DNA from 2 places in the Stenotrophomonas sp. YJH_SMC_20 genome. Region 1 is predicted to be linked to the other one. Evidence: riboswitches for the same ligand, from Rfam matches in the RefSeq annotation. Region 1 holds a riboswitch; the other holds the start of a gene.
What was found. A riboswitch is a leader RNA that binds a small molecule or an ion and turns the genes downstream of it on or off. The one in region 1 is predicted to bind thiamine pyrophosphate.
Positions count from the first base shown of each region.

Region 2: it holds a riboswitch for thiamine pyrophosphate, as region 1 does, so the genes downstream of both, AC5P6A_RS15840 (TonB-dependent receptor) here and thiC (phosphomethylpyrimidine synthase ThiC) in region 1, are expected to answer to the same signal.

Region 1 is NZ_JCAFRG010000012.1:40,409-56,101, forward strand. It holds gene ggt (gamma-glutamyltransferase) at 1-1,513, shown strand, start outside; gene AC5P6A_RS17895 (BCCT family transporter) at 2,153-3,730, opposite strand; TPP riboswitch at 3,955-4,056, shown strand; gene thiC (phosphomethylpyrimidine synthase ThiC) at 4,139-5,983, shown strand; gene AC5P6A_RS17905 (ion channel) at 6,077-6,748, shown strand; gene AC5P6A_RS17910 (winged helix-turn-helix domain-containing protein) at 7,008-9,332, shown strand; gene AC5P6A_RS17915 (helix-turn-helix transcriptional regulator) at 9,448-10,347, shown strand; gene AC5P6A_RS17920 (TonB-dependent receptor domain-containing protein) at 10,397-13,261, shown strand; gene AC5P6A_RS17925 (HDOD domain-containing protein) at 13,440-14,561, opposite strand; gene ppa (inorganic diphosphatase) at 14,714-15,250, opposite strand; gene AC5P6A_RS17935 (hypothetical protein) at 15,435-15,693, shown strand, end outside.
Region 2 is NZ_JCAFRG010000009.1:153,904-169,596, forward strand. It holds gene AC5P6A_RS15800 (electron transfer flavoprotein-ubiquinone oxidoreductase) at 1-1,098, shown strand, start outside; gene AC5P6A_RS15805 (c-type cytochrome) at 1,163-1,564, shown strand; gene AC5P6A_RS15810 (ATP-binding protein) at 1,558-5,157, opposite strand; gene AC5P6A_RS15815 (response regulator) at 5,233-5,871, shown strand; gene AC5P6A_RS15820 (hypothetical protein) at 6,250-7,020, shown strand; gene AC5P6A_RS15825 (XVIPCD domain-containing protein) at 7,133-9,124, shown strand; gene AC5P6A_RS15830 (glycine zipper 2TM domain-containing protein) at 9,371-9,778, shown strand; gene AC5P6A_RS15835 (phosphotransferase) at 9,907-11,031, shown strand; TPP riboswitch at 11,075-11,170, shown strand; gene AC5P6A_RS15840 (TonB-dependent receptor) at 11,241-13,430, shown strand; gene pnuC (nicotinamide riboside transporter PnuC) at 13,439-14,008, shown strand; gene AC5P6A_RS15850 (hypothetical protein) at 14,114-14,533, opposite strand; gene AC5P6A_RS15855 (Dyp-type peroxidase) at 14,715-15,689, opposite strand.

The sequences.
Region 1 (15,693 bases):
TGCCGCCATCGCGGCCAACGCAGCGCTGGGCCTGATGGAGCCCACCGGCAACGGCATCGGCGGCGACCTGTTCGCCATCGTCTGGGACCCGAAGACGCAGAAGCTCTATGGCTACAACGGCTCGGGGCGCTCGCCGAAATCGCTCACCCTGGCAGAGTTCCAGCGCCGTGGCCTGAAGGACATCCCGGCCACCGGCCCGCTGCCGGTGTCAGTACCTGGCGCGGTCGATGGTTGGTTCGCGCTGCACGAACGCTTCGGCCGCAAGCCAATGGCCGACAACCTGGCGCCGGCCATCCGCTACGCCCGCGAGGGCCACCCGGTGGCCGAAGTGATCGCCTACTACTGGGACCGCTCGGTGCCGAAGTTGTCGCAGTACCCGGGCTTCAAGGAGCAGTTCACGATCAACGGCAATGCCCCGCGCAAGGGCGAGATGTGGAAGAACCCGAACCTGGCCAGCACCCTCCAGAAGATCGCCGCCGGCGGGCGCGACGCCTTCTACAAGGGTGACATCGCCCGCACGATCGGTGATTACTTCAAGGCCAACGGTGGCTACCTGAGTTACCAGGACATGGCCGACCACCATGGTGAATGGGTCGAGCCGGTCAGCAGCAACTACCGTGGCTACGACGTGTGGGAGCTGCCGCCGAACAGCCAGGGCATTGCCGCGCTGCAGATACTCAACGTGCTGGAAGGCTACGATTTCTCGAAGATCCCGTTTGGTTCACCGGAGCATGTGCACCTGTTCGTTGAAGCGAAGAAGCTGGCCTTCGCCGACCGTGCACGCTTCTACGCCGACATGGCGTTCCAGCCGGCGCCGGTGCAGAAGCTGATCTCCAAGGAGTACGCCGCGCAGCGTCGTGCGCTGATCTCGATGGACAAGGCGTTGAAGGAAGTGCAGCCGGGCACACCGAAGCAGCTGGAGGAGGGCGACACGATCTACATGACCGTGGCCGACGCCGACGGCATGATGGTCTCGCTGATCCAGTCCAACTACCGCGGCATGGGCAGCGGCATGGCGCCGCCGGGGCTGGGCTTCATCCTGCAGGATCGTGGCGAGATGTTCGTGCTGCAGAAGAACCATCCCAACGGCTACGCACCGGGCAAGCGCCCCTTCCAGACCATCATTCCGGCGTTCATTACCAAGGGTGGCAAGCCGTATGCCAGCTTCGGCGTGATGGGCGGCGCGATGCAGCCGCAGGGCCACGCGCAGATCGTGATGAACCTGGTGGACTTCGGCATGAACCTGCAGGAAGCCGGTGATGCGCCGCGCATCCAGCACGAAGGCTCGACTGAACCGACGGGTCAGGCCACGGCGATGACCGACGGTGGTGAAGTGAATCTGGAAACCGGCTTCCCGTACGAGACGGTGCGCGCGCTGATGCGCAAGGGGCATCGCATCGTGTTCGCCGACGGCCCGTATGGTGGCTATCAGGCGATCATGCGCGATCCCGAGACCGGGGTGTACTACGGTGCTTCGGAGAGCCGCAAGGATGGGCAGGCGGCGGGGTATTGAGGTTTCCCGGCCACCGGGCAGGGCCCCCTCTGCGGTGATGGCAGCGATACGGGGCTTAGCCGGGCGGGTGGATCGTCTGGGGGCCGCTGCAAGTACGTCCATGTAAGCTCGGTCGCCGCTTGCTCGTGTGCACTGTCCTGCGCACACGGCAAGACCGGGGTTGGGCATCCGGCCCAACCCGCCCGAGGCATGCCTCGGGCCCATGCGGCTCACGCCCCCAGCCAACCCACCCGCCCGGCCACGGACAGTTTCCGTGTCCGTCACCGCAGGAAAAGAAAAAAGAAGAGCAAGAGCAAAGGCAAAGGCAAAGGCAAAGGCAACAGCCGCGCGCTGTGTGTTGGGGTCGGACCCGTTTTCCGAAGGAAAACGGATCCGACCCCTTCTTGTTTTCCGATACACCTGATCCACGCATGGCGTGGATCTACTGCGGTCACCGGGAAATTGTCGGAGGCGGGGAGGGGGCCGATGGCGGGACCGTCCACGGCATGGATGCCGTGGCCGAGCTTACAGGGACGTACTTGCGGCGTGTCCCGCCATCGGCCCCCTCACCGCCAGACCAGCAGAAATCCAGAGCCGCTTTTGAAGTTGTTGTTGCCGTTGCTTGAAAAAAGCGGTGCAGCCGCAGGCTGCAAAACCCCCTCAATCCTGATCGTGCGCGCGTGCGGCCTCGGCCTGCGTCTCTTCCTGCGCCGCCATCTCGCGTGCGATCCACGCATCGATCATGTGCCGCTGCCGCTGCGCCTGCCGTCGCTCACGCGTGTACTCCTGGTCGAGCACGCGGTACAGCGACACCATCACCAGCACCATCAGCAGCGCGAATGGCAACGCCGCAATCGTGATCATGCCCTGCAGTGCATCCAGGCCACCGGCCAGCAGCAACGCCGCTGCGATCAACGCCACCGCGATGCCCCAGGCCAGCTTGCGCTTCAACGGAGGATCGCCTGCTTCGTCAGTGGACATGCTGGCCAGAACCAGTACCGCCGAGTCGGCCGAAGTTACGAAGAAGATCATCAGCAGTACCAGTGCGATGCACGACAGCAACAGCGGCAGCGGCATGCTGTCGAACAAGGTGAACAGCACCGTCTCGTAGCCATTGCCCAGCGCCTGCACCAGGTCGGCATGGCCGAAGATCTGCGCCCACAGCGCGGTGCCGCCGAACACCGCGAACCAGAAGAAGCCCAGCAGCGTCGGCGCGAGCACTACGCCGATCACGAACTCGCGCACGCTGCGGCCGCGCGAGATGCGTGCGATGAATGAGCCCACGAACGGTGCCCACGAGATCCACCAGGCCCAGTAGAAGATTGTCCAGTCCGCCACCCAGGTGCTGCCGGAGAACGGTGACATGCGCAGGCTCATTGTCACCAGCTGGTTGAGGTAGGAGCCCAGCGTGGTGGTGAACGTATCGAAGATGAAGCCGGTCGGCCCCAGCACGAGCAGGATGGCTGCCAGCAGGGCAGCCAACGCCAGGTTGAAATTGGACAGCCACTTCACACCCCGCTCCACGCCACTGGCGGTGGACGCCATATACAGCACGAAGGCGACGGCAATGATGGTCATCTGCACTGGGACGGTAGCCTGCACGCCGAACACGCGCTCGATGCCGGCGGCGATCTGGATGGTGCCGAAGCCCAGCGTCGTCGCGACACCGATCGCGGTGGCGACCACTGCAGCGATGTTGACCACCCGACCGATCCAGCCGCGATGATGGCGGCCGATGATCGGCTGCAGCATGTCGCTGACCAGGCCACGGCCGTTGCGGTTGAACTGGAACCAGGCCATTGCCAGCCCGATCAGCGCGTAGATGGCCCACGGGTGCAGGCCCCAGTGGAAGAATGCATAGCGCATCGAGGCGCGTGCCGCATCCAGGCTCTGCGGAGCAAGCCCTTCCGGCGGCTTGCTGAAGTGCGAAATGGGCTCGGCAGCGCCCCAGAACACCAGGCCGATGCCCATGCCGGCGGCGAACAGCATCGACATCCAGCTGGCCCGCGAGAACTCCGGCTCGGCGTCTTCGCCACCGATGCGCAGGTTGCCGAAGCGTCCGAAGGCCAGGTACATCAGGAACACCAGGGCCAGGAACACCACCAACAGGTACAGCCAGCCGATACCGCGGATGAGTTCGCCGAGGATGCTCTGCACCACGGTATTGAAGGGGCCAGGTGCAATACCGGCAAGCAGCACCAGCAGCAGAACCAGTGCGATGGAAACGCGAAACACCATGAAGGAGCTTCTCCGATCAAGGGATTGAGGGGAGCGAGCAGAGCTTGCAGCGAAGGGCCGGCGGCATGCAGCGCGAACCGGGCAGGGGCCGCGTCGGCGGCGAAGGAAGCATCGGTCGCGGGAGCGCGACGGACGTGCACGTTACTGAACGCGACGTCATGGTTCTGTTAACGAATAGCGATTGGGGTCAGATCCGGAAGCGGGCGGTCTATGCTCTAATGCACGCCAAGAAGCGGGGGTACCGAGGCCACGTGGCCACGGTTGAGACAGTCCCTTGGAACCTGATCCGGCTCATACCGGCGTAGGGAAGCTTTGCAATGCAGCCGTGCCCGGACTCCGCCCAAGGAGCGTCCGGGCGCGGTCGCAGTGCGCCGCCGCTTCGTCCCTGACCTTCCTGGACGATGCCCGATGAACGCACAGCTCTCCGCCCTGCAGCAACAGGCCCAGCAACTCTCCGAATCCGTGACCCGGCCCATTCCCGGCTCGCGCAAGATCCACGTGCCCGGTTCGCGCCCGGATCTGCAGGTGCCGATGCGGGAGATCGCGTTGACCCGCACCCCGACGCTGTTCGGCGGCGAAGAGAATGCACCGGTCACGGTCTACGACACGTCCGGCCCCTACACCGATCCGGACGCGCGTATCGATCTGTCCGCCGGGCTGCCGGCACTGCGTCGCGGCTGGGTGGAGGAACGTGGCGATACCGAGCAGCTCGAAGGCCTGAGTTCGTCGTTCGGGCGTGATCGCGAGCACGACCCGAAGCTCGCTGCCGTGCGCTTCCCCGCCCGCAGCCTGCCGCGCCGTGCACGGGCAGGCGCGAACGTCACCCAGATGCACTATGCGCGGCGCGGCATCATCACGCCGGAAATGGAATTCGTTGCCATCCGCGAGAACCAGCGGCTGGAGACGATCCGCGATGCGGGCCTGCTGCAGCAGCACCCGGGCGAGGCGTTCGGCGCCTCGATCCAGAAGATCATCACTCCGGAGTTCGTGCGGGATGAAATCGCGCGCGGCCGCGCCGTGCTGCCCAACAACATCAACCATCCGGAAAGCGAGCCGATGATCATCGGCCGCAACTTCCTGACCAAGATCAATGCCAACATCGGCAACAGCGCCGTTTCCTCGGGAATCGCCGAGGAGGTAGAGAAACTGGTGTGGGCGATCCGCTGGGGCGGTGACACCGTGATGGACCTGTCCACCGGCAAGCACATCCATGAAACCCGCGAGTGGATCATCCGCAACTCGCCGGTGGCGATCGGTACGGTGCCGATCTACCAGGCGCTGGAGAAGGTCGACGGCCGCGCCGAAGCACTGACCTGGGAGATCTTCCGCGACACACTGATCGAGCAGGCCGAGCAGGGCGTGGACTACTTCACCATCCACGCTGGCGTGCTGCTGCGCTACGTGCCACTCACCGCCAAGCGCGTGACCGGCATTGTCAGCCGGGGTGGCTCGATCATGGCCAAGTGGTGCCTGGCGCACCACAAGGAGAATTTCCTCTACACGCATTTCGAAGACATCTGCGAGATCATGAAGGCCTATGACGTGACCTTCTCGCTGGGTGACGGCCTGCGCCCGGGCTGCATCGCCGATGCCAACGACGCCGCGCAGTTCGGTGAGCTGGAAACGCTGGGTGAGCTGACGAAGATCGCCTGGAAGCATGATGTGCAGACCATGATCGAAGGCCCCGGCCATGTGCCGATGCAGCTGATCAAGGAGAACATGGACAAGCAGCTGCGCGAGTGCGGCGAGGCGCCGTTCTATACGCTGGGCCCGCTGACCACCGACATCGCGCCGGGCTACGACCACATCACCAGCGCGATCGGTGCGGCGATGATCGGCTGGTTCGGCACGGCGATGCTCTGCTACGTGACGCCGAAGGAGCACCTTGGCCTGCCCAACCGCCAGGATGTGCGCGACGGCATCATGGCCTATCGCATTGCCGCGCACGCAGCCGACCTGGCCAAGGGGCATCCGGGCGCGCAGGTGCGCGACAACGCGCTGAGCAAGGCACGTTTCGAGTTCCGCTGGGAAGACCAGTTCCACCTCGGCCTGGATCCGGAGAAGGCCAAGGAGTTCCATGACGAGACGCTGCCGAAGGATGCGCACAAGCTGGCCCACTTCTGCTCGATGTGCGGCCCGCACTTCTGTTCGATGAAGATCACCCAGGATGTGCGTGACTACGCCGAAGCCGGCATGAAGGAGAAGTCGGCGGAGTTCCGCGCGGCCGGTGCCGAGGTCTATCGCCAGGGGTGACGCGGAAGCGGGGGTGCCGGCCAGCGGCCGGCACTACCGCTCATCACGCCGCTCCCGGCTATCCTCCGCCCATCTCCCTGGGGAAAGGACGCCATGCCTGTTGCCATCACCACCCGTTGGCTGGCCATTGCCCGCCGTCATCCTTCGGCCTGGCTGTTGGGCGCCCAGCTGATCGCGGTGCTGCTGTACCCCGCGCTGGATGACACCGCTGCGGGCCGCGCGGCGCTGGGCATGTTCGGCATGGCGGTACTGGGCCTGGCGTTGTGGGTGGTGCAACGCAGCCCGCTGGGCACCTGGCTGGCACTGCTGCTGGCCATTCCCTCGGTGGTGTTCTCGCTGGCCGGTGCACTGCTGGACCGCACTGCGCTGCTGACCACCGCGCAACTGCTGGAGAGCCTGCTGTACTTCTATACGGCCGGTGCGCTCATTGCCTACATGCTCCAGGACCATAAAGTCACCCGCGATGAACTGTTCGCCGCAGGCGCCACATTCACGCTGCTGGCCTGGGCCTTCGCATTTGCTTTTGCCGTGTGCCAACAATGGTATCCGGGCAGTTTCCAAGGCTCCGGCGGCGGTGCACAGCGCACCTGGATGGAACTGCTTTATCTGAGCTTCAGTTTGCTCTCGGGTGTTGGCTTGAGCGACGTAGTACCCCTGCATCCGCAGGCGCGTGCCCTGGTCATGCTGGAGCAGTTTTCAGGCGTGATGTACGTGGCTTTGGTGGTTTCGCGACTGGTCGGATTGACCATGCTGCGGCGCGTGTGAAAATGAACGCCAGATAAAAATTCCGCGCCCCGCAGGGCGCGAATGGTGCAGCAAATTATGTGAATGCGTCGGCGAGAGAGAGCCTGGATGTCGACCACGCGATAGGCGAGGTAACCCGCATAGGCTAGTATTCGCCCGCTTCATTGTTTTTGCGGTATGCGCCGATGCTGTGTGCGGAATCTGGCTTTTTGTTGTCCCCGGTTGGGGGCGGTATTGCTGGTGAAACCTGCCCAGGCCCGTCCCTACTGTATCCCGGAAAATGAACAGCAGCGAAATGCAGCCGCCCGAGGCTGACCGTATCCAGGTTGGCGAATGCGTCGTCACTTTGTCCTCGCGAGAGGTCGAAGTTGAAGGTGCGCGTCGTCCGCGCCGGCTGACGCCGAAAGCGCTGGGTGTGCTGCGCGTTCTGCTGCGGCAGCCCGGCCGCGTGGTCACCCGCGAGGAGCTGTTTGCCGAAGTGTGGCCCGACACGCTGCCCACCAATGACGTGCTGACCCAGGCCGTCACGCAGCTGCGCAAGGCATTCGCCAACGACGACGACAACGGCCAGACCTATATCGAGACCATCGCCAAGAGCGGTTATCGGCTGCTGGTGCCGGTGCAGGTGCTGGAGGCGCCTGAGGCTGCCGTGGACAGCGGCGAGCTGGCCGATCTTCCGTTGCCGCCCGCGGACGCCGGTGGCAGGGCCGCGGTCGGTACGGTGCCGGTGCCGGGGCTTCGCCGGGCGTGGCGACGGGTCCGGCGCCAGGTACTGTTGGCAATCGGCATATTGATGCTTGGCACGGTGATCGTGCTGACGATGCTGCTGTTGCGGCAGCCGCCGGAAGCCAGTTCACCGGTTGATGCGGCCGTGGAGAACGGCGTTCGCGTGATCGGCAGCCCGCAGCGGCCTTACCGGCTGATCACCGCGACCAGTGGTTTTGAGACGTATCCAACACTTTCGCCCGACGGTTCCCAGGTGGCCTACGAAGGGGCCAACGACGACGGGGGGGATGGCGGTGCGATCAAGGTGCAGACCTCGGGCAATGCGCCCGCGCGCCAGTTGCTGACGCCTCCGGCCGGTGCCAACGACCGTTTCCCGAGCTGGTCGCCGGATGGGCGCGAGATCGCGTTTGCACGATTCAGCGCCGGAGGCGGCTGCCAGGTGCTGATCGCCAGTGCCACAGGTGGTGCCGTGCGCCAGGCAACCCGCTGCGACGGCACCGAGCTGCTCAGTTTTGACTGGACCCCGGATGGCCGGGGGCTGGTGTTCGGCAGCATGGTCGGACGCTATGCGCATCGCGGCATCCGCGTGCTGGATCTGGCCAGTGGCCAATGGCGTGAGCTGGATTACCGCGTCGATGCCGATGATTTCGACTATGCGCCGCGCTACTCGCCAGACGGTAAGTGGCTGGTGTTCGTGCGCAATCCGCAGATGGGTGATCTGTGGCGGATGCCCGCCGGCGGCGGTACCCCCGAGCAGCTGACCAATGAAGCGGCCGAGCAGCGAGGCTGGGCCTGGCTGGGGGATGGGCGCACCATCGTGTTCGGCCGTCGCGTGGACAGTGAAGTTCGCCTGTACTACCTCGACGTCGAGCGCCGCACGCTGCGCGACGCTGGCCTGGATGATGCGCAGTGGCCTGCGGTATCCCGCCATGGCAACGTGCTGGCGTTTGTCCACCGGCGGGCGCAGTTCGGCGTGTTCAAGGTTCCGATCGAGGGAGGACGTGCGGAACGACTGTTCGCGTCCAGTGGCCGTGATGGTCAGCCGATGGCCGCGCCCGATGGCCGCCAGCTGGCCTTCACCTCCGATCGCTCCGGCAGTTTCGCCTTGTGGTGGGCTGACATGCAGCGGCCGGACTCGCTGCGGCTGATCGAAGGCCTGCGGCCGGAGGCCCGGCAGGCACCGGACTGGGCCGCCGACAGCCGGCACCTGCTGGTGGTTGGCCGCGATGACCATGGACGTACCGTGGTCTACGAAATCTCGCCGCGTGATGAGCGGCTGCAGCCACTGCCGGTGCCCGCCGAACAACCGCTGCAGGCGCTTTACGGGGCCGGCGATGACCAGCTGCTGGTGGTGGAGCGGGATGCCGACCAGCGCACGCGCTTGAGCCTGTTCGACCGCAGCTCTCACCCCTGGCGCCGGCTGGCCAGCATTGATGGGGTGTCGCAGGCACGTTTTGATCGCGCCAGCGGACGGGTGCTGTTCACGCGCCTCGCCGCTGGTGGGCTGTGGTCGGTCGATCCGGCACTGTCACCGGCCAGTGTGCGGCAGATCACTGAAGACCTGCCGAGTCGGTGGCGCTATCGCACCTGGACCGTCGTGGGGAACGGTGGCATCGGTTACCTCGGCACGTCCACGCAGTGCGGCACGACCCTGGTCCTGATCCAGGACGGTACCGAAGTGCCGGAACGCTGCCTTGATCCGCAGCGGCTCAGCGCGGGCAATGGACTCAGTGCCAGCGCCAACGGGCGCGATCTCTACGTGGCGCTGGCGGTCAGTGACGGCGCTGACATCGGCATCATGCGGCTGCCCGAGCAAGCCCCGGCGCTGTTCCCTGCCTTCTCCAGAATGTTGATTTTGAAGAAGAATTTCTCTTCGTAATTTTTTCGTGTGGTTCTCGCCACGAATTCGTGGCGATCTCGGCAGTCTTTCCTGACGAGGTCCCACCAGATTGGGCAAAACGGAGGCCTGTACTAGGCAAATCCGTGGTGCCCCCATGCGTCAACTCTCGCTGGCCGATCGCGGCCAAACCATCTCCCTCGACAAGGCCCTGGACGACGTCGCGCCGACCTGCCTGGGCGTTGCCCGGCTGGGCAGTCTGCAGACCGCAGGCAGCAGCTTCACTGTGTGGATGCAGGTGCGCGGCAGTTCCTGGGTGGAAGCCAAGGAAGGACGCTTCCGTTTGCGCCAGGGCGAGTGGATCGCCTTCGAGAAGGAATCGCGGCCGCTGGTGCAGGCCGGTCGCAACGGTTTGTGCCTGGGCCTGAACCTCACCGTCGAAGCGCTGCGCGTGCTGGCCGAGATGGCCGACTGTGGCCTGTATGCCGGGCGTGGTCGCATGAACCGCGGCGATGCACGTGTTGCGCTGCGCCTGTGGCGCGATGCGCTGGCCAGTGGCCAGCCGGCGGAGGCATTGCGCCCGCTGCTGCTGCATCTGGCGGGCCTGCAGCGCGGGCTGGCCGACAACGTGCAGCGTTGCCCGGGTCGCTCGCGCAGCCGCAAGCGCCAGGTGTTTGGCCGCATGCAGCGCGCCCGCCTGTACCTGGAAGGCAACAGCCACCGCGTGGTGCGCATCGGTGAACTGGCTGAACTGACCAACTTCTCCAGCTGGTATCTCTCCAAGACCTTCCAGAGCCTCTACGAGGAAAGTCCGCAGTCGCTTTCGGCACGGTTGCGCTTGGAACGGGCGGCCGATCTGTTGCGCGATACCGACATGATGGTGGGCGAAGTTGCTGCCGCCAGCGGTTTCGACAACTGCTGCAGCTTCGCCAGGGCCTTCCGCGCCCGTTACGGGCAGTCGGCTTCGCGCTTCCGTGAGAACGGCGGGCTGCTGCCGCCACATTCTGCAAACTCTCCGGTTGGGTCGCGCAAATGCAGCGTCGCAACGCAATCGTAACGTGCTGGGGCGTTTTAACACGCTACTAACACGTACCTTGGAGAGATTGATGAACGTTCGTATTCCTGCAGTGCGGCTCGGCTTGTTGCCGGCCGGCATTGCGCTTGCCTTGGCACCGTCCTTCGCTTCGGCGCAGGACGCAGCTGCCGGCGGCACGACCGACCTGGACCGCATTTCGGTTACCGGTTCGCGCATCCGCCAGGCGAGCATGGAAACCGCGCAGCCGGTGATCGCGCTGCAGCGCGCCGACATTGAAAAGCAGGGCTTCACCAGCGTTGCCGACATCGTGCAGAACCTGTCGGCAACCGGCTCGCCGGCGATCAGCCGCGCCGATGCCCTGAGCTCGGGCGAAGAAGTCGGCGGCCAGTACGTTGACCTGCGCAACCTCGGCCCGCAGCGCACCCTGGTACTGCTGGACGGCAAGCGCATGGGCGTCAGCTCCGGCGGTTACACCGATCTGGCCTCGATCCCGACCTCGATCGTCGAGCGCGTGGAAGTGCTGACCGACGGCGCATCGGCCATCTACGGCTCCGATGCCATTGCCGGCGTGGTCAACATCATCACCCGCAAGAACTTCGATGGCCTGGAAGCCAGCGTCTACCGCGGCCAGTACGGCCAGGGCGACGGTGACAAGGAAACCTACAACTTCGTCTACGGCATGACCAACGACCGTGGCTCGTTGACCTTGGGTGCCGAGTACAGCGACGAGAAGCCGGTGCTGGCCAAGGACCGCCGCTTCAGCGCCTATGCCAACGGCCCACGTCATCCGTTCCCGACCGAAGATGACGCCAACGGCTGGTCGGCGATCACCGAGAAGGGCGTACTGGTCAACGGCGGCAAGAACTACGTCGTGAACCCTGGCGCCGATCCGACCGATTTTGCCAACTACCATGAGCTGACCAACGCCGACCTGTCCAACCCGACGCAGCAGATGTATCTGTCGACCGGGATCAAGCGTCGCTCTGTGTTCGCCAACGGCCAGTACGATTTCACCGACAACATCCGCGGTACCGCCAACGTTCTGTATACAGAACGCGAGGCGCTGCAGCAGATCGCCGGTTACCCGTACCGCTCCAGCGCGTATGGCACCAAGCTGTCCAAGGACAGTGCGTTCAACCCGCTGGACCAGGATGTCGACTTCATGCGTCGCACCTGGGAAATGCCGCGCCAGACCAAGTCCGAGCTGAATACCTTCCGCTTCTCGGCCGGCCTGGAAGGCTCGTTCGAGTTCGGCGATAAGTACTTCGACTGGGATGTCGGTTACGTCTACAACCGTAACAAGGGCACCAAGACCGGCACCGGCAACCTGTTCATCCCGAACGTGAAGAATGCCGTCGGCCCGTCGTTCGTCGAGAACGGCGTTGCTTACTGTGGTGCCCCGGGTGCGGTCATCGCCGGTTGCACCCCGTGGAACCCGCTGCTTGGTTATGGCATCGACGGCGCTGGTTCGCTGTCCAACCCGGATCTGCAGAAGTATCTCTTCCTGCCGACTCACGACACGTCGCTGACCACCTCCAAGGTCTACAGCGCCAACCTGTCCGGCGCGCTGTTCACCCTGCCGGCCGGTGACCTGTCGTTTGCAGCAGGCTACGAGCACCGCGAAGAGCAGGCCGAATACAACCCGGATGCGCTGCTGCAGTCGGGCCTGAGCACCGACCTGGCCGGTGCGTCCACCGCCGGTGGCTACAAGCTCAACGAGTTCTTCCTCGAGCTGAACGTGCCGATCCTGGCCGACCTGCCGTTCGCCAAGGAACTGTCGGTCGACATGGCCGGCCGTTATTCGGATTACAACACCTTCGGCAACACCTTCAACAGCAAGTTCGGCCTGAAGTGGAAGCCGATCGATGACCTGCTGGTGCGCGGTACCTACGCCACGGGCTTCCGTGCGCCGACGGTGGCTGACCTGTACGGCGGCACCTCGCAGACCTTCGACAAATACACCGATCCATGCGACACCCTGTTCGGTGCCGCGGTACGTAACCCGCAGGTTGCCGCGCGCTGCGCCGGTGCCGTCCCGGCCAACTTCCGCCAGGAAGCATCCGGCGGTATCGATGCCACTGGCCCGGGGTCTCAGTCCAACTACGCCTACCTGTCCGGCTCCAATGCCGAACTGCTGCCGGAAACCTCCAAGACCTGGACCGTCGGCCTGGTGTACAGCCCGAACTTCGTACAGGGCCTGGACATCAGCCTGGACTGGTGGAAGATCCGCATCGACAACGTGATCGCGGCCGAGTCGGTTACCTCGATCCTCAACCAGTGCTACATTCTGGGCAACGCCAACGCGTGTGATCGTGTCACCCGCGATCCGGAGAATGGCTCCCAGGTGACCGACGTCACCCGCACGCTGATCAACGGTGGTTACCAGGAAACCGCTGGTTACGATCTGGGCATCAAGTACCGCCTGCCGGAGTTCTCCTTCGGCAACATCATCATCGACTGGAAGACCACCTACGTCGATTACCTGGAGTACAAGCGCGACAACGAAGAGCAGACTGCCGTCGAGCAGCACACCGGCTGGGGCACTGGCGACTGGGGTGGCAACTTCCGCGTGCGTTCGAACCTGAACATCGATTGGAGCCTGGGCAACTTCGGTGTCAACTGGGGCATGCGCTACTACTCCGGGCTGAAGGAAGAGTGTTCCTACGACCGCACCGGTGGCGCCGAGTGTAACAACCCGGACTTCTCCTCGGCCTACACCCTGGCCATTCCGGTCCGCAACACCGGTTCGAACACCTTCCACGACCTGCAGGTGCGTTACAACACTCCCTGGAACGCCACCATCTCGGCAGGTGCCAACAACGTGTTCAACCACGAGGGCCCGGTCATGTACAGCCAGCCGAACTCGAGCTTCTCGTACTACGGTGGCTTCGACATCGGTCGTTTCTACTACATGAAGTACACCCAGCGCTTCTGATCCATCGAAGCGTCACAGCAGAAAGAGGAGGGCGGGCCGCAAGGTCCGCCCTTCTTGTTTGTGCGCTGCACCGACTGAGGAGATCCACGCCATGCGTGGATGGTTCTTCAGGCACAACGGAAAAGGCAGGCCATCCGGCCTGCCTTTCATTCCCTGCGAACTCGCCCTGGGCGGTGCCTCAAGCCTCGCTGGGTACCAGTCCCATCAACGCATTGGCATGCTCCCGCCACTGCGGCAGCCTGTTGAGAACACCTGCGCGCTGCAGGTAGTCCTCGTCCACCGGATCACCATTGACCAGTGCCAGTGCCACGTGCACTGCGCCGGTCACCCAGAAGCTGCGTGTATTGGCACGCTGCGGCTGCAGATGGAACGCGACCGCTTCGATGATCGGCATCGGCAGGCCCCACAGGCCGAGCAGATAGGCACCGGCTTCGGCGTGGCCCGGGCGGGTGTCACCGGTCAGCGATGGTTCGCTGCGCTCGTTGCGCACGCCGGGCAGCAGCAGGCCGATGTCGGCCAGCAGCGCGGCGGTCGCGCCCAGTTCGGCGCTGGATTCGGGCAGCAGGCGTGCCGCCAGCCGCGAGGCGAGCAGGGCGCGCTGCTGTAGTGAATTGCGCTCGGCCGTGGACAGTGTCGGTGCCGAGAACACCTCGCTGGCCAGTACCAGATCGCGCAGCGTCGACAGGCCGAGGCGGGTCACGGCGGTGCGCAGGTCGGCGATGGTGCGGCCCTGGCTGAAGAACGCCGAGTTCGACAGCTGCAGCACCTTGGCCGCGATCGCCGGATCAGCGGCCACCAGCTTGGCGACGTCGGCGCTGTCGGCGTCGTCGTCATGTTCCAGTGCCTGGGTCAGGCTCAGGTACAGGTGCGGCGGCGAGGGCAGCTTCTCGATACGGCCGATGGCGTCGCGCAGGCGCGGGCTGTCCAGCACTTCACGCAGCTCTTCCAGGCTGGTCAGCGCTTCCAGCAACACTTCCGGTGCCAGCGGCAACGGCAGGAAGCGGTGGGCCACGCCGATCAGGCGTGCCGGCGGCGGCCGGTTGCCGTGCTGGGCGTCCACCAGCGCAATGCGGATGGTTTCCGGGCGCAAGGTCCGGATCTGGCCCAGCAGCGTGGTGGCATTGAGATCCGGCAGCTGCGGGCAGACGATCACCGCATCCACGCCCTGCGTGGCCACCGCGGTCATCGCGGTCTGGCCATCGGTGGCGGTCAGCGGCTGCCAGTCTTCCCCAAGATCGGCAATGAATTCGGTCAGCTCAGCCGGCAGGCTGGCTGCATCCCCAACAAGCAGAATACGCACGACACATTCCCCTGGCTGTCTCGACGATGGATGTCGACGACGTGTGAAGTGACGCAATTTACCTAATACGGCGGCAAGAGTGATGTGCCGTCGTCATGAAACGTGACCCGCATCGCTCCGGCGGGGTGCCGCCGGAGCGATCCGGTTCAGGCTCAGGCCTTGCTGTCGAGATGGCGCTGGTGCGCCTCGATCAGGATCTGCTTGGCCTCAGCGGCGCCGCCCCAACCGTCGAGCTTGACCCACTTGCCCTTCTCCAGGTCCTTGTAGTGCTCGAAGAAGTGGCCGATGCGCTCCAGCCAGTGGCTGGACACCTGGGCGATGTCTTCCACGTGGGCGTAGCCACTGAAGATCTTCGACACCGGCACGGCCAGGATCTTCTCGTCGCTGCCCGCCTCATCGCTCATCTTCAGCACGCCGACCGGACGGCAGCGCACGACCGAACCCGGCACCAGCGGCAGCGGCAGCACCACCAGCACGTCGGCCGGATCGCCGTCGCCGCACAGGGTGCTCGGCACGTAGCCGTAGTTGCAGGGGTAGCGCATCGGGGTGGACAGGATGCGGTCGACGAAGATCGCGCCGGTTTCCTTGTCCACTTCGTACTTCACCGGCTCCGAGTCCTTCGGGATCTCGATGATGACGTTGATTTCTTCCGGCGGGTTCTTGCCGGGCGAGACGAGTTCCAGACCCATGGTCGTGCTCCAGGTGGGGGATATAGACGGATAGCCCCCCATTTTATGCCTTTGCCGGGCGCTGTGCAGGGGAGGGGGCTGACGGCAGGGCGAGGAAGGCGACGACCCGGCGGGCCGGGGTTGACCGATGGGGCCGGGCGGCGCGCGCGCGCAGGCTGGATGTACCTACCCGAGGAGTTCCCGCATGAAACCATCCGCCTTGTCACTCGGACTGTTCTGCACGCTGCTGATCGCGCCCGCCGCCCACGCTTTTCCCTACGTGGACCTGATCGACTACCCGCACCAGGAAGCCAACTGGGACCGCTTCTTTGCCCTGGAAGGGCGTCTGCAGCACGGGTTCGACGCGATCTGCGGCGACACCTTCTGCGAGGGTGAGTACAGCGACATCCGGGCGCTGCGCCTGCGCTGTTCGGTGGACGCGGTGCGCGGCACGGTGCATGAGT
Region 2 (15,693 bases), on a different contig from region 1:
GAAGGCGCGCGCGGCCACCTCGGCCGCCAGCTGATCGCCCGCTACAAACTGGACGAAGGCAAGGACCCGCAGGCCTACGGGATCGGCATCAAGGAGCTGTGGCAGATCGACCCGGCCAGGCATGAGCCGGGCCTGGTGGTGCATGCGGCTGGCTGGCCGCTGGACAGCGACACCTACGGCGGCGCGTTTCTGTACCACGCCGACGGCGGCAAGGTCGCCATCGGCTACGTGGTCGGCCTGGACTACAGGAACCCGTGGCTGAGCCCGTTCGAGGAGTTCCAGCGTTTCAAGACCCATCCCTCCATCCGCAAGCACCTGGAGGGCGGCACCCGCATCGGTTACGGCGCCCGTGCAATCACCGCCGGTGGCCTGCTGTCGCTGCCCAAGACGGTGTTCCCCGGGGGCGCGCTGGTCGGCTGCGAGGCCGGTTACCTCAACGCCAGCCGCATCAAGGGCAGCCACGCCGCGATCAAGACCGGCATGCTGTGCGCCGACGCCGCGTTCGACGCGCTGGCTGCTGATCGCCAGCACGATGAACTGAGCGCCTACCCGAAGGCGTTCGAAGCCAGCTGGCTGTTCACCGAACTGCAGCAGGCCAAGAACTTCAAGCAGTGGTTCAAGAAGGGCCAGACCGTGGCCACGCTGATGACCGGCGTGGAGCAGTGGCTGCTGCCCAAACTGGGCGTGCGCAACCCGCCGTGGACCCTGCATCGCACCCAGCCGGATCATGCCTGCCTGGAGCCGGCGGCCAAGCACACCCGCATTGCCTACCCGAAGCCGGATGGCGTGCTGACCTTCGACCGCCTCAGCTCGGTGTTCCTGAGCAGCACCAACCACGACGAGAACCAGCCCAGCCACCTCACGCTGAAGGACCCGAGCATTCCGGTGAAGGTGAACCTGGCCGAGTACGCCGGTCCGGAAGCGCGCTACTGCCCGGCCGGCGTGTACGAGTTCGTCGGCGAAGCCGACAGCGCGCGCCTGCAGATCAACGCGCAGAACTGCGTGCACTGCAAGACCTGCGACATCAAGGACCCCACCCAGAACATCGTGTGGGTGACCCCGCAGGGCGGCGGCGGCCCGAACTACTCGGGCATGTGATCGCCCCGGGCTGCGACCGCGTGTCGCAGCCCGGCGGCTCGACCGCACCGCTATCCTGCCGCCCATGCGCGCCGACCGCCTGCTCATTGCCATTGCCGTGTCCCTGCTCGCCACGGCCTGCCAGCGCCCGCCTGCTGCGCCCGCCACGCCCGAACAGGCCCGGCAGCAGGCCATGCAGCGCGCGTTCGAACTGTGCGCCGGTTGCCACACCGTGCAGCCCGGCGGCATCCACCGCTTCGGGCCGAACCTGCATGGCGTGATCGGCCGCCGCGCCGGCAGCTTGCCCGACTACGGCTATTCCGAGGGCATGCGCCGCGCCGACATCACCTGGAGCGCGCAGACCCTGGATGCGTTCCTGCAGTCGCCCACCCACGTGGTGCCCGGCACCCGCATGTACAACGCCTTTCCCAGCGCCGAACGCCGCGCGCTGGTGATCGCCTACCTGCAACAGCAGTCGGCTCAGTGAGCCAATCGCTGCAGCTGGTGCTGCAGCCGTGCCACGAACGCCGTTACAGCGGCGAACACCGGTGCCGGATCGGTCTCGCCCGCATCCTGCAGGCGCTCGACCAGTGCGTTGGCCTGCCCGGCCAGCACCGTCGCCCCAACCGCACCCATGCCGCCGGCCAGGCGATGCAGGTGCAGCGCCGCGGTTTCGCGGTCGCCGGCCTGCACGGCGCATTGCACGGTCGCCAGATCGCCCTCGCTGGCCTGCAACAGGCTGTCGCGCAGCTGCTCGGCCACCACGCGTGAGCCGAACCGCCGCTGCAGGCTGGCCAGATCAGGCAGCGTCCCGCCATCGTCGGCAGCGGGTCCGGCCTGCGGCTCCACAACCGATAGTCCCTGCGCCTGCGGCAACCAGCGCAGCAGCGCGGCGCGCAGGGTTGCCAGCGACAGCGGCTTGGACAGTACTTCGTCCATGCCGGCCTCGCGGCAGCGCCGTGCATCGTCGTCCAGTACGCTGGCGGTGAGCGCCAGTACGGTCAGCCGCGGCTGGCCGTTGCGACCCTCGCGTTCGCGCAGCAGGCGGGTGAAGGCGAAGCCATCCAGCACCGGCATCCGGCAATCGGTGATGACCAGATCGAACGGCTCCGACGCCAACCGGTCCAGCCCCTGCTGGCCATCGCCGACCAGCACATGCGGCACACCCAGCTGCTGCAGGCGCCAGGCCATCATCGCCTGGTTGGTCGGATGATCTTCGATCACCAGCACGCGTGCCTCGCGCAACGCCGGCGGCAGCAGCGCCGCCTGTTCCTCCTCGGCGGCAAGCGCTTCAACATCGCCACGGCCGGCTTCCACCAGCGACAGCCGCACCTCGGCGCGGGTACCCTCGCCCAGCGTGCTGTGCAGCTCCAGTTCGCCGTCCATCATCTGCACCAGGCGCTGGCAGATGCTCAGGCCCAAGCCGGTACCACCATGGTCACGCTGGATGTATGCACCGGCCTGGGTGAACGGCGCAAACAGGTGCTGCAACTGTTCCGGCGCGATTCCGATGCCGGTGTCGGTGACGCTCAGGCACAGCGGCTGGCTGCCGTCTTCGGCGGTCGGCCCCAGCACTTCCAGCTGCAACCGCACTTCGCCGCGCACGGTGAACTTGATGGCGTTGCTGAGCAGGTTGAACACGATCTGGCGCAGGCGCACGCCATCCACTTCGTGCGCCGCTGCCAGCTGTGGGTCGATCTGCACGTGCAGGTCCAGCCCACGTGCACTGGCCTGCGCCGACAGCAACCGGCACACGCTCTCCAGCAAGGGCCGCAGCGGCTGCGGCACCGGTTCCAGGCGCAGTGCGCCGGCCTCCAGCCGCGAGTAATCGAGAATATCGTCGAGGATCTGCCGCAGCATCTGCGCGGAATCCTCGATCACGTCGAGAATGCGCTGCTGCTCGGCATCCAGCGGCGAATGGGCCAGCACCTCAAGCATGCCCAGCACGCCGCTCATCGGCGTGCGGATCTCATGGCTCATGGTTGCCAGGAAACGCGACTTCGCCTCCGCGGCCTGTTCGGCCTCTGCCTTGGCCGCAGTCAGGGCCTCGGCCTGCGCACGCGCCTCGCTGACGTTCACCCAGTAACCACTCCAGATCACCGCGCCCGCTTCCGCAGCATAGGGATGGGCCTGGCTGCGCACCCAGCGCGCGCCGGTGCCTTCAGGACGCAGCCGGAACTCGAGAATGAGCGGCGCGAACTGCCGCGCCGCCTGCTCGACCGCATGCAGGATGTGCTCGCGGTCATCTTCTTCGATGCGCTCCAGCAGGCAGGTTGCATCCTGTTCGGCCTGCTGCCGGCTGATCCCGAACAACGCCTGCAGGTCACCGGCAATGAACGGGAAACTGAGGGTTCCGTCAGCCGCACGGCGTGCCTGATAGACCACGGCGGGCAGGTTGTCGGTGACTTCGGCCAGGCGCTGTTCCAGATGGCGACGCCCGGCTACCTCACGGCGCAGCCGCCAATGCCCGATGGCGTGCACCAGCAGCGCGGTAAGCAGCACCAGCAGCAGCGGCACGCCCCAGCGCGCCACGCGGGTCCACTCGAGGCCGTTGCGGTATTCGACGGCCAGCCAGTCGCCGCGCAGGGCTTCGCGCTTGCGTGGGGTCATCTGCAGCAGCAGGCGGTCGAAGGTGGTGGCCAGGGCGGCATGGCGACGCTCGACAGCCAGCACCAGCTGATCGTTGAAGCCGGCCGGTGCGGCCACCTGCAGGCGCCCCGGGAAGCGGTTGCGCAGCAGGTGGTCCACCACGGCCAGATTGCCTATATAGGCGTCGGCGTCGCCATTGATCAGGCGCTGCAGGGCCTGTTCCGCGCTGCGCGCTGCGATGACCCGGGCCTGCGGTGCCTGCTGCAGCACATAACCACGCACGCGCTCCGGATCGGACAGCAGCACCCGCTTGCCCTGCAGGTCTGACAGGCCCAGCAGCGCCGGGCTGTCGCGCCGGCTGACGATCACGTTCGGCACGCTGATGAAGGGCTGGCTGAACACCCAGTCCGGGCCCAGGTAGCGCGAATCGGCCGGAATGCCCATTACCGCCTGCAGCTCGCCGCGGCGCGCCTTCTCGCGCACTTCGTACCAGTCATGGCTGTTTTCCACCTGCAGGTTGGCGCCGGCCTGCAGCAGGCGGCGCAGGTATTCGCTGGCCAGGCCGCTGGGGTTGCCATCCTGGCCGGCGAACGACAGTGGCGCCGCGTTCGGCGCGAAGCCGATCCTCAACGGTTGCTCCAGTACCCGCTTCTCGGCCTGGCTCAGCGCCAGCTGTGCCGATGCCGACCACCGCGGAGGTGGCAGCCAGCGCTGCGCCAGCGCATCGCGCTGGGCCTGGCTGGTCGCGGCCAGCGCCAGGTCCAGCGCTTCAGCCAGTGGCTGCTTGCCGTTGGGAATGCCGAAGTGCAGTCGCTCCGGCGGGAGATCGCTGGGGCGCAGCAGCACGACGCCCTGCAGGTCCTCGCGGGCGATCAGTTCGGTGGCCACATAGGCATTGCCGATGTAAACGTCGGCCTTGTCGTCTCTGACCATCTCCAAGGCCGCCAACGAGTTGTTTGCGACAAGCTGGCGCGCATGCGGAAAGCGGGCGCGCACCTGGGGCCCGGTCAGGAAGTCCTGCTCGATCACCACCCGCAGTCCGTCCAGATCGGGATTGTCGGAGGCACGCAGGTCATCCGGGCGCCCCACCAGGGCCAGCGGGGCCTCGCCATAGGCGGCGGTGTAGACCATGCAGCGGGTGCGGTCGGCACTGAGCCCGACGTTCATCACCACATCAATCTCGCCACGACATGCCGCATCCAGCACGGATGTCCAGTCGGAGTAGCGCCTTGCCTCCACCTTCACGCCCAACTGACGGGCAAGAAGCGACAGATAATCCGGACCCAGGCCAACCTGTTGGCCATCACGGAGGGACTCGAACGGTGGCCAGCCACTGTCATACTGACCCACGACGATGCTCGGATGGGCGGCCAGGTACTCGCGCTGCAGGGGGCTGAGCGGCAACGGCCCGGGCACCGCCTGCGCCAACGCTGCCGGCAGCGCCAGTACGACCAGCAGCAGGACCAGCCCGCGAACAGCCCAGCTACGCATCGGCGTCGATCTCCTAGAATCCTGCCAGGGACCGCGATGGTCGCGGCCCAGCCAGCCCGGTGGCCATACTAGAGCATGAGCTTGCGCATCATCATCGCAGACGACCACCCGGTGGTCCGTATCGGTACCCGCGCCGTCATCGAATCGAGCGGGGTGGGCCGCGTGGTCGGCGAAGCCGACAGCGCGCAGGCGCTGATGGCCCTGCTCGGCAGCCAGCCCTGCGACCTGCTGGTGACCGACTACTCCATGCCGGGCAGCCCGCAGGCCGACGGCTTCGCCATGATCGGCATGATCCGCCGCCGTCATCCAGACCTGCCGGTGCTGATGCTCAGCGTCTCCAGCAATCTGGCGATCCTGCGCATGGTGCTCGACAGCGGCGTGCTCGGCCTGGTCGACAAGAGTTCGTCGATGGACGAGCTGCCGCAGGCCATCCAGTCGGTCTACCGCGGCCAGCCCTACATCAGCCGCAGCCTGCGCGAGCGGGTCGAGGCTGCCGGCAGCTGGCGCATGCGCGAGGGTGACGGCAAGCCGCTGTCGCCACGCGAGGTGGAGGTGCTGCGGCTGCTCGGCACCGGCATGACCGTGAAGGAAATCTCGCTTCAGCTGCACAAGAGCGTCAGCACCATCAGCCGGCAGAAAGGTGATGCCATGCTCAAACTGGGCCTGAAGGGCGACGCCGAGCTGTTCGATTACCTGCGCGACGGCAAGATCTGAGAGCCAGATCGCACAGGAAGGGCATCTGGCACTGCCCTCTTTGACGGGCCGCCGATCTGTGCCAAGATGGTGGGGCATGAGTTCCCAATGCGAGGTCGAAGGAATCGACCGGCTCATGTCCTCGCTCCCGTCCCTGGTGGACGTGGCGCGGTTCCCTGCCGGCCGTCTGGCCCGGCAACGCTGACCATGGAGAGGCGCATGCAACATCCCCCCAAGCTACGCTGGACCCTGCCGTTGCGGCCTCTGCGCGCATTCGCGGCGTGCCTGCTCGTCTCTCTTTCCGCTGCCGCCTGCAGCGCCGCCGATCCGGTCCCCTCGTCCTCCCAGCCCGGCGCCCCTGCGCAGGCTGCCAATGCGCCCCGACAGGATGTTGCCACGATGCAGAACACCTCTCCCGACACCGCCGTTACCCCGCCCGACGCGCCGACCGTGATGTATTTCACCTATCAAGTGGATGGCGATGGCGCGACCTCCTATGAGGTCCAGAACGGCAGCGTGGCGACCTTCTGGTTCGGCCACACCTTCACTCTCGATGGCACTACGTACTACACGGGTTTCTCCTGGGATACCCGCGAGCACTACGGCAAGCCTGGCGAGCAGACGCAGGCCGGTCCGGACGACCGCGCCAACCTCGCCGAGGCCACCTTCGTGCTGGCCGGCACCGACGCGAAGAAGCCGTGGAAGTTCCGTGGCCAGGAATGGACCATCGGCGCACTGGGCGCGTACGACAAGGCCGACGACGTCGATACCCGGCGCAAGCCGCTTGAACATCGCACCGCCGACGGCCGCCTGCTGCTGGCGGTGCCGACCAGCAGCTTCGACCGCGGCGTCAGCAGCACCGGCTATGCGCTGCTGCTGTTCAACCCCAGGCGCAGCGAAGACGACGTGGACAGCAAGGTCTGGCGCTATGTCGGTACGGTGCGCACAGGCGAAGACAACAGCGCCGCCTGCGACGAAGGCAACGTGATGCCCTGCACCGGCAGCGACGGCGAACTGGCCTTCGCTGCCGATGGCAACGGCCTGCCGCGACTGACCGTGACCTTCAAGGGCACCACCCTCGAAGACCCCGGCAGGACCCGCACCTTGGGTGCCGGTGACACCGTGCACTACACCTTCGACAGCGCGACCCAGCAGTACCTCGCGCGCTGAAAGCACCCGCCACGCGCGGGTTCCCTGTTGACCGACATGTTCTTGACTCACGGATGAGTCCGGTTGGCGATTCGCGGCATGCGCCGCTCCATCAACCCCGAGGAAAAACGTCATGGCACAGCATGACTACAGCAGAAAGGAAGTCCTGGACATCGTCGAGCAGGTCGCCAGGCAGAAGAGCATTCCGGTCGACGACTTCATGCGCTTCGCGTACATCGAGACCGGTGGCACGTTCAACGAGCGCGCCCACAACGCGTCATCCGGCGCCAAGGGCCTGTTCCAGTTCGTGCCCGGGTCCGCACGCCAGTACCACCTGACCGGCCACGAGTTCGACCCCACCCGCAACACCGAAGCGGCCGCGCAGATGTACCAGGACAACCTGGACTCGATGGCACGCCGCAACGAGCGCACCGGCCACCCGTACCTGTCCGGCGGCAGTACGCCGACCGGGCTGGACCTGTACCTGGCCCACCAGCAGGGCAGTGCCGGCTATGGCTCGGTGCAGACCGCCATTGCCACCGGCACCTTCGGCGTGGTCCGCAACAGCCACGGCGACGAGATCAACATGCGCCGCAACGTGCTGAACCAGATCGGGTCGGACGCGAAGGCGCTGACCGGCCACAGCCTGGCCGAAATGCGCGGCATGAACGATGGCGACCTGGCACGGGCCTTCTCCAGCTACTACATCCACAAGTACGCAGCGATCAGCATCCCGGAAAAGAACATCGAACCGCAGGCGGTGGCGCAGGGCCAGGGCCAGGCCCCGGCCGCGCCTGCACAGGCCAGCGCAGCCGTGGCGGCCGGTGCTGCCACGCTGGCGGCAACCGCAACAGCCGCTGCCGCGCCGAAACCGGGCATCGAACTGCAGGCCGCCTACGAGGCCGGCGTGAAGTACGACGATGTGAAGTACGCCATCAACATTCCGGGCCACGCGCTGTACGTACCGGGCAAGACCGGCAAGAACGTGGACCAGGGTTACATCGATTGCTCCGGCTGGGTCGGCACGCTGCAGAACCGGACCATGGACGAGATCAACCAGAAGGCCGGGCATGCGGTGTTCAGCAAGGCCGATCGCATCGACCTGGGCAACCTGGGTTCCGGCGGCATCGTGCGCAAGGCATTCGACCAGTCCGGCGTGCTGCTTGACCGCGACGCGATCCTCAAGCCCGGTGCGCTGAAGGAAGGCATGATCATCGGCCTGGATACGGCCAGGACCCGCCATGAACACTGGAACGGCATCGACCACATCGTGATGGTGGTGCGCGACCCGAACACCGACAAGCTGCTGATCAGCCAGTCCACCGGCAGCAAGGGCGTGCACACCATGCCGGTGGAGGACTACCTCAAGCAGGTGAAGGACCACCCGCACTGGAAGCTGTTCGCGTCCGATCCATTGTCCAAGGCCCGTGACCTGCTGGAAAACCGCACCCAGTCGCACGAGCAGACCCAGGGCAAGGCCAACGCCGAGCACAAGGCGGCCGCCACGCCGCACGCCGAACTGTACAAGCAGGGCGCACACAGCGAGGGCGTGCGCAAGGTGCAGGAGCAGCTGGGCCACCTGGGCTACGTCGGCGCCGACGGCAAGCCACTGGTCGAGGATGGCCGCTTCGGCCGCAACACCGACGCGGCAGTGCGCCAGCTGCAGAAGGACAACGGCCTGGTCGTCGACGGCATCGTCGGTCCGAAGACGCTGGAAGCGATCAAGGAAGCACGCGAACGGCCCTTGCTGAACGACGAGCGGCACCCACGCAATCCGATGTACCTGCAGGCCACCGAAGGCCTGGAGCGGCTGCCGGCAGGTACCTTCAAGGATCGCCACGCGCTGGAAAGCGCCGCCGCGGCCCTGACCAAGGAGGCGCATGCCGCCGGCCTGCAACGCATCGACACGGTGGTGCCGAGCCCGAACGGTGAGCGCCTGTTCGCCGTGCAGGGCGCGATTGGCGACCCGGCGGCCAGCCGCGTGGCGGTGGAGACCCGTGCCGCCAGCGAGCAGAGCCTGGCGCTCAGCAGTGGTGCCGTGCAGGGCGCCCCAAACGTGCTGCACCAGCAGCAGGATGCCCAGCAGGAGCAGGCCCGGCAGGCACAGAAGGCGATGGGCGTCTAAGCCCGCAGCGCCTTGGGAGAGAAGGGAGGGCCACGTCCGCGTGGCCTTTTCCCTTTCTGCCAGCTGAGCGGCCGAGGCCGCTTTCAGCCTTGCTTCATGCCGCCTGCCGCTAGATGAATGCGCAAGCCGCTCGGTGCACCAGGCAATGTTCCGGCAATGTTGGAACGCCAGCGTGGACATCACGGCAGCCGGGGCGCCCCGCGCCCTCCCTGCCCAGCGTGGCATGCACCTCACAGGAGAACGAACATGCTCAGTACTTCCACACTCAGCTTCCGTGGTCTGGCGATGGCTCTGGCACTGGTGGCCGGTGTCGCCGTGGTCAGCGATGCCAGCGCGATGTCGAGGAAGGACAAGCGCACCCTGGTCGGCGCCGTGGTCGGTGGCGTGGCCGGCAACCTGCTCTCCAACGGTGATCCTGCCGCCACCGTGGGCGGCGCCGTGGCCGGCGGCGCGATCGGCAACCTGACCACCTCCGACCGCCGCGACCGTCGTTACTACGACAATCGCCGTTACGACGACCGCTACAATCGCCGTTACGACCGTGGCTACTACCGCAGCGGCTACTACGACCGCGGTGACGACCGTCGCTGGCAGCGCGAGCGCTACTACGACAACCGCTACTACCACGACCGCGGCCGCCATCGCGGCTGGTAGGCAGCGCGGCGGCATCACCGCAGCTGATGCACGGACGGGCGGGTCGATGACCCGCCCGTTTGCGTTGGCCGCGTGCATGGCGTTGAATGCGCAGCCTTGGATGTGACTTTCCCCACCGGGGCTGCGGCATGAATTCTTCTTCCCACCGCGTGCAGGGCCTCAACAACGACGAGGTCGCTGCCGACTGGCCACCGATCAGCGCGGCGGACATCGCGTGGCTGCGCCAGCGTTACCCGCAGCTGGGCGAGCACAGCCAACCGCGCTGGCACAGCCCCCGACCGCTGTCGGCCGCCGCCATCGTCGACGGCGTGGACGGCGCGCTGTTCATCAAGCGCCACCACCACAGCGTGCGCAGTGCGGCCTGCCTGGAAGAAGAACACCACTTCATCGCCCATCTCGCCGCAGCGGGCGTGCCGGTGGTGCAGGTGCTGCCAGCGGCCGATGACCACAGCGCCGTCGAGCATGGCGAATGGACCTTCGAGCTGCATGCGGTTGGCGTCGGCGAGGATCTGTACCGTAATGCCGTATCGTGGTCGCTGCTGACCGACGTTGCACAGGCCCGCGAAGCCGGGCGCGCACTCGCGCAGCTGCACCGTGCCGCCGCCAGCTACCACGCGCCCCAGCGCAGTACCCATGTGCTGGTCGCGCGCGATGATCTGATCCGCAGCGACGATCCGGTCGCGGCCATCAAGGCAGGGCTGCACGAGCGCCCCGCGCTGGCCCGCTATCTCGCGCGCATTCCGTGGGAGGCGCAGCTGCAGCGTGACGTGCTGCCGTGGCATGCCGGCCTGGCCGAACGCCTGCGCGACGAGCCCCGGCTGTGGGCACACAACGACTGGCATGTGTCCAATCTGCTGTGGCGCGATGGGCAGATCAGTACCGTGCTGGACTTCGGCCTGGCGTCGCCTACCAGCGCACTGTTCGACCTCGCCACCGCGATCGAGCGCAACGCGGTGGCGTGGCTGGAGCTGGAGCGCGGCATGGAGGCGGTGCGCATCGATATCGCGCTGGCCCTGCTCGACGGCTACCGCCAGGTACTGCCGCTGTCGGCGGCACGCGTGCACCTGCTGGCCGACCTGCTGCCGATGGTCCATTTCGACTTCGCACTGTCCGAAGTGGAGTACTTCGAAGGTGTCACCGGCTCGACCGCGAATGCCGACGTGGCGTGGCAGCCCTTCATGCTGGGGCACCCGGCGTGGTTCCACAGCGCGCCGGGACAGGCACTGCTGCAGGCCCTGCACGCGGCAGCCTGAAGGGCGCCGGCTCGCAAATCCGTACCATTTGTAGTGAAATGGTCACCTGAAGCGGGGGTGCCTGGATCTGCCAGGCTGAGAGAGTCCCTTGGAACCTGATCCGGTTTGCACCGGCGTAGGGAGCTTTGAGCCGCAGCCACACCCCCGTCATGGGCCGGTGCACCTGCGCGCCGTCGCTTCGTCTCCCTTGTTGTCCGAAGACGAATCGAATGAACCGCTGCCTTCGCCCCACCCTGCTCTCCCTCGCCCTCTGCGCCGCGCTGCCGCTGCACGCCAGCGAGGCCGAGGCGTCCCCCGATGCGGCTGCCACCGGCGCCGAGCGCTCGCCCACCGAACTGGCAGCGGTACGCGTGCAGGCCGGCAAACCGAAGGCCGATACCTCGCGCGTGAACGCCTTCGGTGGCGGCAGCTGGAAGGACACGCCGGCCTCGGTGAACGTGCTTGAGCCCGATTACCTCGACCGTCGCCAGGTGCGTTCGCTGTCCGAGCTGGCCAGCAACGATGCCTCGCTGGGTGATGCGTATGCACCTGTGGGCTACTACCAGAACATCGCCATCCGTGGCTTCGCGCTGGACGCCGCCACCGGCTACCGCTTCAACGGCCTGTCCATCGCCGGCGAACAGCGCCTGGCGCTGGAGAACGTGCAGTCGGTTGAGATCCTCAAGGGTGAAGCCGGCCTGGCCGCAGGCGTGATGGCACCGGGTGGCATCATCAACTACATCGGCAAGCGCCCGGCCGAAGTGCGCACCGCCACGCTCGGCACCGATTCGGAAGGCTCGCGCTACGTCGCCGTCGATGTCGGCCACTGGATCACCCCGCGCTTCGGCCTGCGCCTGAATGCCGCGTGGGATTCCAGCAATTCCTATGTCGAGCACGCCGATGGCCGCCGCAATTTCTACTCGCTGGCGGCCGACTGGCTGATCGGCGAACGCGGCAAGCTGGAGGTGGACGCCAATTACCAGACCAGTTCGCAGCGTTCGGTGTCCGGTTACCAGCTGCTGGGCGCACGCGACCTGCCGCGCGGCGTCGACCGCGAGCACCTGCTCGGCTACCAGCCGTGGCAGCGTCCGGTGGATATCGCCAGCACCAACATCACCGCCCTGCACACCTACGACTTCAACGAGGCCTGGCAGTCGCGCGTCTCGGTCGGCCACAGCCGCTCGGTAATCGATGACAACGTCGCCTTCGCCTACGGCTGCTACTACGCCGTGCAATGCGCCGATGGCAGCGTGCCGGGCAACTACTTCGCGCCCAACGGCGACTACGACGTCTACGACTACCGCAGCCCGGACGATACCCGCCGCAACCAGCAGGCCCGTGCCGAGCTGCGTGGCCGTTTCGAGACCGCCAGCGTCGGCCATGAGCTGACCCTCGGCGCCGACTACTTCCGCCGCACCGTGGACAGGCGCCCGAGCGTCAACGAGTACGTCGGCACCACCAACATCCACGAGGCACCGGTGCCGGTGTTCGCGCCGTCGCCGAAGATGCCGGGCCCGTCCGCACGTCGCCTGGACAGCCGCCAGACCGCGTTCTTCGCGCTGGACCGGATGAGCTTCGGCGATGACTGGCAGTGGCTGGCGGGTGGCCGCTTCGTGCGCCTGGACGAGCGTGCCTACGACAAGCGTGGCACCCCACAGCGGCACAGCCGCCTGTCGCGCTTCCTGCCGCAGACCGCCGTGGTGTGGAAGGCCACCGACCAGCTCAATGCCTATGCCAGCTACGTGCGCGGCATTTCGTTGGGCCAGGAAGCGCCGTTCTGGACCAGCAACGCCGACACCTTCCTGCCGTCGGTGCAGTCGCGGCAGCTGGAAGTGGGCGTGAAGTACGTGCCGGTCGAAGCACTGACGCTGGGCGCGGCGGTATTCCGCATTTCGCAGCCGTACCAGTACGCCAAGCCGGACAACAGCGACGTCGGCTACACCTTCATCGAAGAAGGCACGCAGACCCACACCGGCCTGGAGCTGACCGCCAACGGCCAGCTGACCGATGCGCTGCAGATCGTGGCCAGTGCCAGCGTGCTGCAGGCGCGTGCGCGCGACACCGGCACGCCGGCTTATGAAGGCCATCAGCTGGTGAATGTGCCGAAGGTGCGGGCCAGCGTGCATGTGGCCTATGCGCTGCCGTTCGTGCAGGGCCTGGATGTCACTGGCGGCTGGCGTTATGCCGGTGCCAACGTCGCACGTGCCGACGGCGGCGTGCGCGCACCGGACTACTCGGTGTTCGATGCCGGCCTGCGCTTCCAGCATCGCCTGCACGAGCGTGCGGTGACCTGGAACCTGTCGGTGGACAATGTGTTCAACCGCTTCTACTGGCGCGATACCGGCAGCAGCGGCGGTGACTACTACCTGTTCCCCGGTGCACCGCGACAGGCCCGCCTGTCGGTGACGTTCGCGCTGTGAGCGGCGTGATGCTCGAGTGGACCGCCGCACTGTGCAGCATCCTTGGCGTCTGGCTGATGGCCCGGCGCCGGCTGGTGGCGTGGCCGGTGGGCCTGCTGTCGGTGACGCTGTACGGGCTGGTGTTCGCCGAGGCCAAGCTGTACTCGGATACCCTGCTGCAGGTCGCCTTCGGTGGCTTCCTGGTCTACGGCTGGCTCAACTGGCGGCAGCATGCCGCCGATGAGGGCAGCATCCGCATCGTGCCGCTGGCGCGCGGCAAGCTGCTGCGCGACCTGGCCATCGGCCTGTGTGGTGGCGTGGCGCTGGGTGCAGCCATGCACAGCTTCACTGATGCCGCCCTGCCGTGGCTGGACGCGCTGCTGACCGGCCTGAGCCTGGTCGGGCAGTGGTGGCAGGCGCGCCGCCACGTGGCCTGCTGGTGGGTGTGGATCGCGGTGGACGTGGTCTACGTGGGTGCGTACCTGTTCAAGTCGCTGCACGTGACCGCCGCGCTGTACGTGTTCTTCCTCGGCCTGGCCGTGTTCGGCCTGCGCGCATGGAGCGCCGCCGCGCGCGAGCCACAGGTGGCAACGCAGTAGAGCCACGCCATGCGTGGCGGGCTACCGGTAGTCGCCAACCCGGGTTGGCGCGCGCCTGCCGACCAAGGTCGGCATCTACTCACCACATCCACGCATGGCGTGGATCTACTTCGGCTCCAGCAACAGGCCCAACCGCAGCGGCTGGCGCATGTCGGCCGGCGGGGCTGCCTGCAACGGCGCGCCCTGCAGCGTCGCGCGCAGGTCTGCGTCGACCTGGGCGTCACCCAGGCTGTCGAATTCCAGCTTCGAGATGCGGCCATCCGCCGCGATCCACACGCTCACCGGCAGCGGCGTCGGTGCGTCCGGATGTGCCTGCAGCCATTCCAGCACGCGCTGCGCCTGCGGGTCCTGCTCCTGCTGCAGGCGCTGCTGCAGCTGGCCACCGACCGCAGCGGCGTAGGCCATCCAATGCGCAGGGGCTTCCTGCGCGGAAACGCTGGCACTCCCCAGTGCCAATGCCCCGAACAACGCGGCAAGTGGCCGCCACCAGCGGCGTGCACCGATTGTGTTCCTTGCCATCGCCATCGCCTGCCTCCTGCACTCGCATCCAACAGCAGATGGTCGGGGCGGCAGATGACAGGCAGATGGCGGCACAGTAGAGCCACGCCATGCGTGGCTGCTACGGGCAACGTGCGTACCATCCACGCGTGGCGTGGATCTACTGGAACAGAGCGGCCAGTAGCATGCGCAAGGACGAGAGCCGCGATCAGTCGCCCAGATCGGCCAGCACTTTGCGCGAGGGCGCGAAGAAGGTCACGCCGGTGGTGGCGGTGGAGAAATCAAGGATGCGGTCGTGCAGTGGCGCGGGATTGCCGATGAACATGCGCTCGAGCATCTTCTCGATCACCCACAGGCGGCGCGTGTAGCCGATGAAGTAGGTGCCGTATTCGCCGCGGCCCGGGTTGGCGAACGGCATGTTGTCGCGCAGGATCTCATGCTCGCCGTCGGCGTCCTCGATGGTGCACAGGGTCTTGTGCGATTTCTGCGCATCGGCCGGTGCATCGTCCAGCTCGATGTTGTCGTGCTTGGTGCGGCCGATGATCGCCTCCTGCGCCTCGGTCTTCTGCGCGCGCCAGGCATCGAGATTGTGCAGGTACTTCTGCACCACCACGTAGCTGCCGCCGGCATGCTCCGGGTCTTCCTCACCCACGATCGTGGCTTCCGGCAGCGACAGCCCTTCCGGGTTGGCGGTGCCGTCGACGAAATCGAGCAGGTCGCGGCCATCGAAATAGCGGAAGCCAGCCACGTCATCGACCGCTTCCACCGCATCGTCGAAGGCCATCAGCAGGTTGCGCTCGAACGCCACGATCAGGTCCATCGTGCGTGCACGGATGTGGTACAGCAGGTCACCCGGCGTGGACACGGCGGTGTGGGTCGCGCCCTTGATCTCGCGGAACGGCTGCAGCTCACGCGGCGGCGTGGTGCCCACCAGCGGCTTCCACACGCGGTGACCAATGGCCACGTTGCAGGTGAAGGTGCGCTCGATCTCGCGGATGGCGGTGTTCTTGATCAGGTCGTCGGTGCTGGCCAACACCTCGCGCGCCCTGGCGATCGACGCCTCATCATCCTTCACCTTCAGCACCAGGAACGCCGCCGAATGGGTCAGTGGCGCGGTGATCTGCTGCGGCTCATTGTCGAGCGTGTGGTTGACGGCGGTGATCTGGGCGGGCTGGGTGTTCACGGTA